One region of the Cohnella abietis genome, then DNA from elsewhere that is predicted to be linked to it. Evidence: riboswitches for the same ligand, from Rfam matches in the RefSeq annotation. Region 1 holds a riboswitch; each other region holds the start of a gene.
The links. A riboswitch is a leader RNA that binds a small molecule or an ion and turns the genes downstream of it on or off. The one in region 1 is predicted to bind cyclic di-AMP.
Positions count from the first base shown of each region.

Region 1 (3,281 bases):
CACCTTGGCCAAAGAGAATGTCCCATAGATTTCCACAAGCCGTCTCCTGCAACAGCGGAGAAATAGGTGAGAACAGCCATAGCACCATACATAATAATACTTGTAATGATTATCGCCGTGTTCACGTCAACACTGATATTCCCGGATTTCCATAGGCTAGCCCTTAAACCTGGAACCATGTTAAACGTAATACCTGCATAAAGCACAAAATATACAGCAGAAAGGAATATTCCTCTCAGATAAGAAGTTTGGCCACCATAACTTCCCACATAGATGATAGCGAGAACGAACAGAATGATCTGCGGTAAAATAAATCCGTACATAGATAGCTTTGAAGCTAAGCTTTCTTGGTTTTTTAAGTAAGAGGTAAAGGATTTGGGTAAGTCCACTCCGTATTCAATTGAGCCTCCAATCCAAGGGGGATTGGATGATTTAAGAGCGCTAAATCCTTCGGGAACAACAACCTTCAGCCATAGCTGTGTTTCACCGATGTTGCCTTCACGGGATAGGAATGTCATGCTGCTCTTGTCAGAACGACTTTCATCCCATGTCCATTCAGCCGCTGGAATTCCCCAGAATTCAGCATATTGTAGGGCAGAGCTGACGGATTCATCGGTAATATTCGCTTTTGAGCGAGAGCTTACAGAATTGAGTTCGTTGTTACCAACAAACTTCCAAGCAACAAGCTTTCCATTTTCCATATTGAGCGAAATCAGTAAAGCATCCTGACTATCTTTCAACAGCAGCTTTACGGCGTAAACGTCCGTTGGCGTAGCTTGGGTCCAGAGCTTATCGGCTGTTTTCATGAAATTATACTTGGATAAATAGGCTACAGCGTTGCTATCAGACAAATGGGTCACAGTTGCTTCCTGCACTTGTTCAGACTTAATTCCGAATTTTGAAGCTGCCAAATCTAATGCTTTATTTTTTGCTTCAGATCGTGTCATCACGTTTTGGATTTCAGTTGTAAACAATTGCCCGGTAACGGGGAATACTTGTATAAGCAAGAATAGGATTAGTCCAACGGTAGCTGCCCATATCCAGCGTCTATCCAATTGATTTGAAGTAAGTGAGTTCAAAAATCATCTCTCCCTTTGCAAAAGAAGCTCAAGTAAACGTATACAGTTGGTTCTAGCTAACTACTACCTTAATTTCCATCAAGTATCTCTCATTTTCGACGAAAATGAAAGGAAAGCGAGCGATAATCATCGTGCGAGGGCTGAACATGTGGGTTGCTCTCCATTTAATCGTCTAGATGGCTAGGTTTGCCCTCATTCTGACGTTGTCCCCCACACAGGGAAAGAATATAATTCGTAGGTACGTCTTAAATCGACTTCAAGTTCATTTAATGAATAGCCGAATTTCATGTTATTGAAAACGGGGGAACCAAACAATCACGTGTACAAGTTCAATTGTATTCGGAGATCCCGGGGTGAATTCCAATTGTGTTTACTTAACATTGGATAGGGCAGCCTGTTCGAGCCCGAACCCGACAGCTAACCTCGTAGGCTATACGAATGGGAATCATGTGCGAAATCGAAGCACTGGGGTTCCAGTGTTTTTTGGTGATTCAGAAAGTGTGTATGAATTTGGTATGAATTTGTAGTTAGAGGTGACCTTCTTGTTTAGAAAAGTCGTTCGATGGTTCAGTGTTTCTCCACCGAGAACACTCCTTATGGGTTTTGCATTCATTATTTTTATAGGCGCACAGCTGCTACGCCTGCCGATCGCTTCCATAAGCGGACAATCGATGTCCTTTATAGATGCCTTATTTACTTCCACCTCTGCCATGTGTGTGACGGGGTTAGTCGTATTTGATACGGGAACTTACTTTTCCACCTTCGGTCACTGGGTTATTCTTCTGCTCATCCAGATCGGCGGAATCGGCTTCATGACAGTTGCCACACTGTTTGCTCTTATCCTCAGGAGAAAAATATCTCTTAAGGAAAGGCTTATTTTACAGGAGTCACTTAATCAAGGAAGTATTGAAGGCTTAGTTAGACTCGTTAGAAAAGTCATTGTTTATGCATTGGCTCTTGAAACTGTTGGTGCCATTTTGTTTTTTATCCGTTTTATGTTCGATATGCCTGTAGGAAAAGCTTTGTATCATGGTGTGTTTCACTCCATTTCTATTTTCAATAATGCCGGATTTGATTTGTCGGGTGAATTCAAAAGCTTCTCAGCTTACTCGTCGGATGTATATATGAATATCGTTTCAATGGCACTCATTATTCTCGGTGGCTTTGGTTTTATCGTGCTTGCGGATTTGTTCGATTGGCGCAAAAAACAAAGGTTTTCATTACATACCAAAGTGGTGCTTAGTGTAACAGCTATTTTGATCGTTGTCGGCACACTTGTTATTTTCATATTTGAATACACGAATGGGCGATCTGTGGGAGATACCGGGTTTGGTCATAAATTGCTCGTATCGCTATTCCAATCGGTCACCACTCGTTCAGGAGGAGTTACTACAGTTGATGTTACGGAATTTCGTCAAGCGACGCAATTTTTCATCATCATTCTGATGTTTATCGGTGCTTCTCCTGGGTCGACAGGTGGAGGGATTAAGACAACGACTTTCGCTGTTCTAGTCGGTGCAGTGCTGGCGATGATTCGTGGTAAGGACGATGTTGTGTTATTCCGCCTCCGATTGGCACAGGAACGAGTGTACAAGGCGGTTACGGTCACTTTGTTCTGTATTGGGATCGTCATGCTTGGAACTATGGTGTTAGCAACGACTGAGGATGCGGCCTTCTTGAAAATTCTGTTCGAAGTAACCTCGGCGTTCGGTACGGTCGGCTTGTCTATGGGGTTAACTGGTGATCTAACCGTGACGGGGAAAATAACAATCATCATTCTGATGTTCATAGGTCGTTTAGGGCCTTTAACTTTGACTTATGCTCTGGGACCAAAACAGGGAAGAGCGCTTTATCGTCATGCAGAGGGGAAAATCATAATTGGGTAGGGGGCCGGAAGCCGGATGAAAGTGAATCAATTCGTAATAATAGGGCTGGGACGGTTCGGATCAAGCTTGGGGACTGAGCTTATGAGGCTAGGTAATGAGGTTCTTGGTGTCGATCGTGATGAAGAGAAGGTCCAGGATCTTTCCCATATACTCACACATGCGGTAGTGGCGGATGCGACAGAGGAAGAGGTGCTTCGATCCATTGGTGCGCGTAACTTCGATTGCGGTATTGTTGCGATTGGGGATGATGTCCAAGCGAGCATTTTGGCTACGATTCTTCTAAAGGATCTTGGGGTCAAAAAGGTCGTGGCTAAAG
Region 1 is NZ_AP019400.1:4,994,041-4,997,321, reverse strand. Features, by position in the region: gene KCTCHS21_RS21980 (CPBP family intramembrane glutamic endopeptidase) at 1-1,079, opposite strand, end outside; cyclic di-AMP (ydaO/yuaA leader) riboswitch at 1,345-1,526, shown strand; gene KCTCHS21_RS21975 (TrkH family potassium uptake protein) at 1,676-2,965, shown strand; gene KCTCHS21_RS21970 (potassium channel family protein) at 2,981-3,281, shown strand, end outside.

Region 2 (3,281 bases), 2.1 Mb from region 1:
ATCAATACCTAAAGCTGGATGAGGCCATGCTGCAGACGGTATTCGGACAATGGTCTGACGAGCGGGACGAGCTGTTGTCAGATTTATGCAGACGGTTCTTAAATCGACAGCTCTACAAGTATGCTGAGCTTGAGAGTGAGGACAAAAATTGGCTTGAGAGTATTAGACACGAGTGGCAGGAAATCGGGTTGAATCCGGACTATCATATGGAATTTGATACACCTATGGACTCCCCTTATGCGATCTATAAACCAGGGGCTTTACCAGATAGTAAAGAGAAGCCTCCTATCCTTCTTTTGAATGAGCATGAGCAGTTGACAGAAATATCTGTTAAGTCCGATATTATTCGATCTATTGCCGGACTTCACCGTGGGAAATACTACATTTATTATCCGGAGGAGAGAGTGCTCCCTCACGTTGAAAAGCTCAGTTTGGAAACACGTAAAAAACTATCTATATAATAGAAGGAGACAACTTCCGACATGCTCATCGACACCCATGCACACCTTGATTCTTCTAAGTTCGACAACGATCGCGATGAGGTCATCTCCCGTGCTCTAGAAGCGGGTGTAGACACAATAGTTAACATTGGATTTAACCGCGAGACGATACCCACAACGATGTCTTTGGCAGAAAAATATGATTTTATTTACGCTGTCGTAGGGTGGCACCCTACGGATGCGATAGATATGAATCTTGTTGAGGATTTGGCCTGGATTGAACAGCTTTGCAGTCATCCCAAAGTCGTAGCTATTGGTGAGATCGGACTTGATTATTACTGGGATACATCACCCAAAGATATCCAGCAGACTGTATTTCGTGAACAGATTCGATTAGCTAGACGTTTGAACAAACCCATTGTTATTCATAATCGCGATGCTCATGAAGATATATTGCGTTTGCTTAAAGAAGAGAAGGCCTCTGAAGTGGGCGGAATCATGCATTGCTTCTCGGGAAGCTGGGAAACGGCCAAGCAATGCCTTGATATGAACTTCTATATTTCCTTCGGAGGTCCAGTCACATTCAAGAATGCAAGGGTTCCTAAAGAGGTGTTAGAGCGTGTTCCGCTCGATCGTTTGCTACTAGAAACAGATGCTCCTTATTTGACCCCTCATCCCTATCGGGGAAAGCGGAATGAATCGGCTTATGTTCGTCTTGTTGCGGAGACAGCAGCGGAGATAAAGAGGCTTTCTTTGGAAGAAATTGCTAAAATAACGAGTGAAAACGGTCGTCGCTGTTTGGGTATAACGAGATAAACGGAATATAAGTGAGAAAAACAGACCGGTACGAAGAAAAAACTGGCTTTTGTCGCTGATAATGATAAACTACTGGTCAATTTCGGTCAAAATGGGGAAATTCGTCCATTGTACCTTCTTTACACCGTTGGTAAGTAGAGGTTATTATCAACAACAGAAGTTCGAATATGACATTCCTTTTCCAGTGCGCTAAATCTCCCAAATGGGAGAGTGGGGGACCCAACGCAGCGACGATTTTATACATTGTCCAAAGCGGTCCGAGCAATCTTGGGGTGAATTTTGCAAGTGACATTGACAAGGCTCTAGCTGAGTATCTTGTCATGCATGTAGCAAATAGGGCAACTCTCTTTGTCCGAATCCGACAGCTAACCCCGCAAGCGTTATAGAGAGAGGTCAACCTCGTGCCGCGCTATTTCCCTTACATTCTACTACAAGCGGAAGCCACGAACAGGTCCTCTGTCTCGATGGCTTTTTGTGTTGAAAAAAAGGGTAGTAGGTGCTTGTACCTCTTGTATAAGCCTGTACGAACTGGTTAAGGCGGCGCTTAGATTTCACAGCTTGAATCTGCCAATTCTTGTCTGGAGGATAAGTGTCGATATCAAAATTGGATTAGTCGCGTCAGACAATAGTCATGTATCACAGTCGACGACGGGGCTATGAGGAGGAGCGAGAAAATGGGCGTTATTCCTGTTAGGGAAACCCATGATCCACGACCGACCGGCAAGCTTTTCGCACTGCGGTGGAAGCCTGAGCATGTGCGCGCAGTATTATTAGGCGCAATTCTTGTGTTTGCCATCACGATCATGTTCATGTCCTTGCTGCAGAAAGCAGCTACTAAGAGCATCACGATTATCGATAACGGTATTGCCTCCGTTTTCGTAACCCAAACATCGAACGTACTCGGTTTCCTCGAGGAACAGGACATACAAGTTGGACCGAATGACCGCCTCTCCTTGCAGCTTGCAGATCCTCTTAAAGAGGGAAGTCAGATCGTAATTGATCGTGCGGTAGGAGTTACAATCAAGGCGGATGGCAAGAAGGAAGTTGCCTACACAATCGAAGACACGGTTGGGGGAGTCATAAGCGAGTTGAATATTTCACTGAATGATGAGGATCGGGTATCTCCGGCACTCAGCAGCCCATTGAAGGATGGGATGACCGTATCGGTCGTTAGGGTGCGTAAAGAAGTCGTAGAGACCAAGCGCCCAATCGCATTTACGGTAGTGGAGCAGAAGAACAAGGACCTAGAAACAGGCAAGCAAAAGGTAGTCACAACGGGGAAAGATGGACTTGTTGTGCTCAAGACAGAACGAGTTTATGAAGATGGTAAGCTGGTTAGCCAAGAAATGATTGAGAAGACTATTGCACAGCCTGCCGTGCAGCAGGTCGTTGCTATTGGCACGAAGAAAAAGCCTGAGGTTGTCACACTTTCTTACAACGGAAAGCCCTCTTCAGCTGAAGCCAAGACCGTTAGTCTGAATGGTAGAAGCGTCAAGGTTAAGCGTATGCTTAGCAATGTCACGCTTACCGCGTATTCTGCAGGGGAAGCCTCAACAGGTAAATCCAAAGGTGATACAGGCTATGGTATAACCTCTTCAGGTGCAGTTGTGCAGGAAGGTCGTACGATTGCGGTAGATCCTAAAGTTATTCCTATCGGATGGTGGGTTTACATTGAGGGCATCGGGTTTAGAAGAGCGGAAGACACAGGTAGCGCGGTCAAAGGTAAGAAGATCGATGTTTATTATGACAGCGAGAAGCATGTCAATAAGTTTGGACTGAAGCGTGGATACACGGTTTATGTCATTGGCCCTGTTAAGCCTTCTGCGGATTAATTAGCTACGTTTCGTAAGGAACTCATATATAAATCATGATCGGGAAGAAGCTGAAGGGCTTCCTCCCGATTTTTTCTTTGGTTCTTCGCGCGCGCCTAGCCAAGCTGGGAGACAAATAAAGTACCCAAAAGTGCCAAAGTGCCAAAGTGCCAAAGTGCCAAAGTTCCAAAGTTCCAAAGTTCCAAAGTTCCAA
Region 2 is NZ_AP019400.1:47,906-51,186, forward strand. Features, by position in the region: gene KCTCHS21_RS00200 (HD domain-containing protein) at 1-461, shown strand, start outside; gene KCTCHS21_RS00205 (TatD family hydrolase) at 483-1,256, shown strand; cyclic di-AMP (ydaO/yuaA leader) riboswitch at 1,434-1,651, shown strand; gene KCTCHS21_RS00210 (resuscitation-promoting factor) at 1,931-3,088, shown strand.
Region 2: another riboswitch for cyclic di-AMP. It lies ahead of KCTCHS21_RS00210 (resuscitation-promoting factor); the one in region 1 lies ahead of KCTCHS21_RS21975 (TrkH family potassium uptake protein).

Region 3 (3,281 bases), 2.6 Mb from region 1:
CAGCGAGTAAAAAGTAACAATAGTGAACCCCCAGTGCTCTATCACCGCTGTCAGCCCTTAAACTAATAAGTGTCTGGCGATGGTCTAAATGGTGGCACCGGTTGGGTAGTGGAGTGCTGCGAGTAGCTGTGATCTAAATGGTGGCACCGGTTGGGTAGTGGAGTACTGCGAGTAGCTGTGGTCTAAATGGTGGCGCCGGTTGGGTAGTGGAGTACTGCGAGTAGCTGTGGTCTAAATGGTGGCGCCGGTTGGGTAGTGGAGTGCTGCGAGTAGCTGTGGTCTAAATGGTGGGGCTAGGTAGTGGAGTGCTGCGAGTAAATGTGTTCTATCTGGTTGCACTGGGTTGGGTAGTGGGAGTACTGCGAATAGCTGTGGTTTGAATTGTGGAATGCCGGGTAATGGTGTACAGAGAGCGGCTATTGTCTAAATGGTGGAATCCCGGATAGTGGTGAGCTGCCAGCTGCTGCAGGTCGCAGCCTGCCCTTGCAAGTCGCCGTAAGCTGTCTAAGCGTCTGTAAATAAGGGAGTTAGCTAGTTAAAGGGCGTAAATTGCGAGTCTAGAGCATCTAAGGAAATACGAAGCTAGAGGCACAGTATAGCGAGGCATAGGCAGTGATCAGGCTGTTGTTAAACCACACTTTAAAACCACGAAGGCCCGCATCGGCGGGCCCTCATAATACTGCTAAAGAGTGATTACGATTTAGCAGCATCTGCTACTTCGACGGCTTCTGGCTCAGTAGCTACTTTCTTGTACGTTTCTGTGTCCATCACACGACGAGCGCCAAGATAGCGTTTCGCGTAGTAGCTCTCATCAAGAGAGGTGATGGTTACACCTTTGGAAGCTGCATGAGCAAATTTGTTGTTACCAACATAAATGCCTACATGAGATACGCCGCTGCCACTCGTATTAAAAAACACGAGATCGCCAGCGCGAAGATCTTCCTGGGCTACTTTCTTGCCCCCATCCCAATTGAACATGTCTTTAGAAGTACGAGGAAGGTCGAGACCAAGTTCATTGAATACATAACCGGTAAAGCCGGAGCAGTCAAATCCCTTCGTTGTCGTTCCACCATACTTATAATCAGTTCCAATTAGGGGTGCAACAGATTTGTCGAGCTTGGAGTCGGCGAATGCGCTGCCTATCTGGAAAGAAAAAAGTAGAGCAAGGGAAAACATGAACACTGAAACTTTGCGCAAAACAGGTGACTCCTTCCGATGCCTACGAGGTTAGCTGGAGGGTTCGGTAGAAGGTTCCCCTATGGCTCCTGTGAAGCAAAGCCAATTCACCCGACTAGATGGTTCCCCCGTTTCCCAGTGACGGGAACTCGGCAGTTTTTTTATTACTTAGACTTATATATTCGGTTATCATGACGAATTTCCTGCATCTTCTAGATTAGAATTCCCTAATCTTAGTCCAAAACTAGGGATTAATACCCCCCTTTCTCTTCATAAATTTACCTCCGATAATAACGCCAAACCCCGGCTGCAGCCATTAATAGGCGCAACCGGGGAATGTCCCAGTAAAAATATTGTCGAAGGGGACGAGAGACTTACGACTCCGTCTTACACCAGACCTGATACTGTGAAGCAGAAATCCACAGTGTTAGTAATGAACGTGCGAAGTGAAAAGCCTGATGCAGCACTACGGCGAGAAATCCAGACCAGAGCAATGATACGGCCCATGCCGTGGCGGATACTGCCAAACCGATGCCGAGCAATATCAATGTGATACATACTAGAGGGAACGCCCGGCGAAGAGCTATTCCTAAACCCTTAAAGATTCCTTCTCGAGAGGCCGCTCCGAACTGCATGAATTGAAACAGCAGGTGTAAGCTTAACCCTAATGCCATCCAAGCTGCGGCATAGGGCAACAGTCCCTGAAGCCAAGCTGTTAAGGAGGATTCTGAGAAAAAGCGGTCTTTGGCTAGTGGCAGCAGCCATACGGCGGGAAGTAGAATGAGCCCGTTCTCCAGCCAATAAAGCAGGGTTACTGGTTTCCAGACGCTCCGGATTCCTAACCATACCCTTGTTCCCTCACCCTCCACCGCGTGATGAAAGGAGTAATATACACCGGCATTGAACAAAGGAGTGAGTACCATCCTTATCAGAAGCAATCCGCCTAGCATCCAGAGAACCTCGTTAGCGAGGTCGGTCTTGAGAAGACGAAATTGGGCTTCGATGAGGAACAGATGGGCAGCGTCGGAGTTTGGATGCGCATCCGGATAACGTGCCAGGATGGGCGTTACGACTGAATCGACGAACCGGTAGAGGAAAAACCCCCACAGTAAGCGATACAGGAAAAGGAGAACCAATACATATTTATGCCGGACAGCCATGTCCCATCCCTTTTTTAATAAACGACGCATTCCCTAATCACCTCACCACACCAATGTGCCGAACAATCCTTCAATAATCTGTGTTATACCGGTTACGAAGCGTGTGCGTTCTTCCTTAGGAACCTCGGTCTTGAGATAGTTGTTGTATCTGCGGTTATCGAGGACGACATTAAGGTTAGGATCGATGGCTACATACTCCAAAGGTGTGGTGGAGCTTAGTTGCAGTTGCGCGTGGTTTTGCACACCATCCCACTTTTTGCGTATTGTCTGACCATCCTGGAACTTAAACAAGACTAATACGGGCTGAGCACTGCCGCCGTTACGCCTTAGAAGCACCTGGCTCTCATAACCGTTTGCGGTCTTGTGTGCAGTAATGGAATCAACAGAGAAATCTGTCATTTGCCCCTGCTGAATGTAAGACTGGAAGAAGTCGTCCCACTTGGTTTTTGTAACACTTTCCACGACCTTCTTAAAGTCCGCGGAGGTAGGATGCTTAAATTTATTTTTTTGAAAATAAGTCCGCATGATCTTACTCATCGTCTTATCACCCACTTGGCGCTCCAAGGAAGAAAGCACGAGCTTACCGCGAATATAGACATTTTCGGCATATCCTTCTGAGGAGCGATAGCGCCATGAAAATTGATTAAGCGGCTCTGGGTTGGTCATATAGCTGGCTTCAATCGGAATATTGGGTAGTACTCCATAGATACTGGCCATTAGCTTATCCTCGGTGTAAGAGGTGAAGCCTTCGTCAAGCCACGCCTCTTCGAATTCATTGGAGGCAACTAAGCCATACCAATATTGATGAGCAATTTCGTGGAGGAGTGTGCGCTCAAGATCATAGCCTGGGTTGTCGGTTTGGGCTGCAGCAGCGGTAACGAGTGTCGGATATTCCATGCCTCCGGCTCCATTGCCGCTAGCAGGTGGAACGATGACAGACAGTGT
Region 3 is NZ_AP019400.1:544,945-548,225, forward strand. Features, by position in the region: gene KCTCHS21_RS02290 (hypothetical protein) at 1-45, opposite strand, end outside; gene KCTCHS21_RS02295 (C40 family peptidase) at 694-1,197, opposite strand; cyclic di-AMP (ydaO/yuaA leader) riboswitch at 1,202-1,341, opposite strand; gene KCTCHS21_RS02300 (hypothetical protein) at 1,551-2,366, opposite strand; gene KCTCHS21_RS02305 (M1 family metallopeptidase) at 2,379-3,281, opposite strand, start outside.
Region 3: another riboswitch for cyclic di-AMP. It lies ahead of KCTCHS21_RS02295 (C40 family peptidase); the one in region 1 lies ahead of KCTCHS21_RS21975 (TrkH family potassium uptake protein).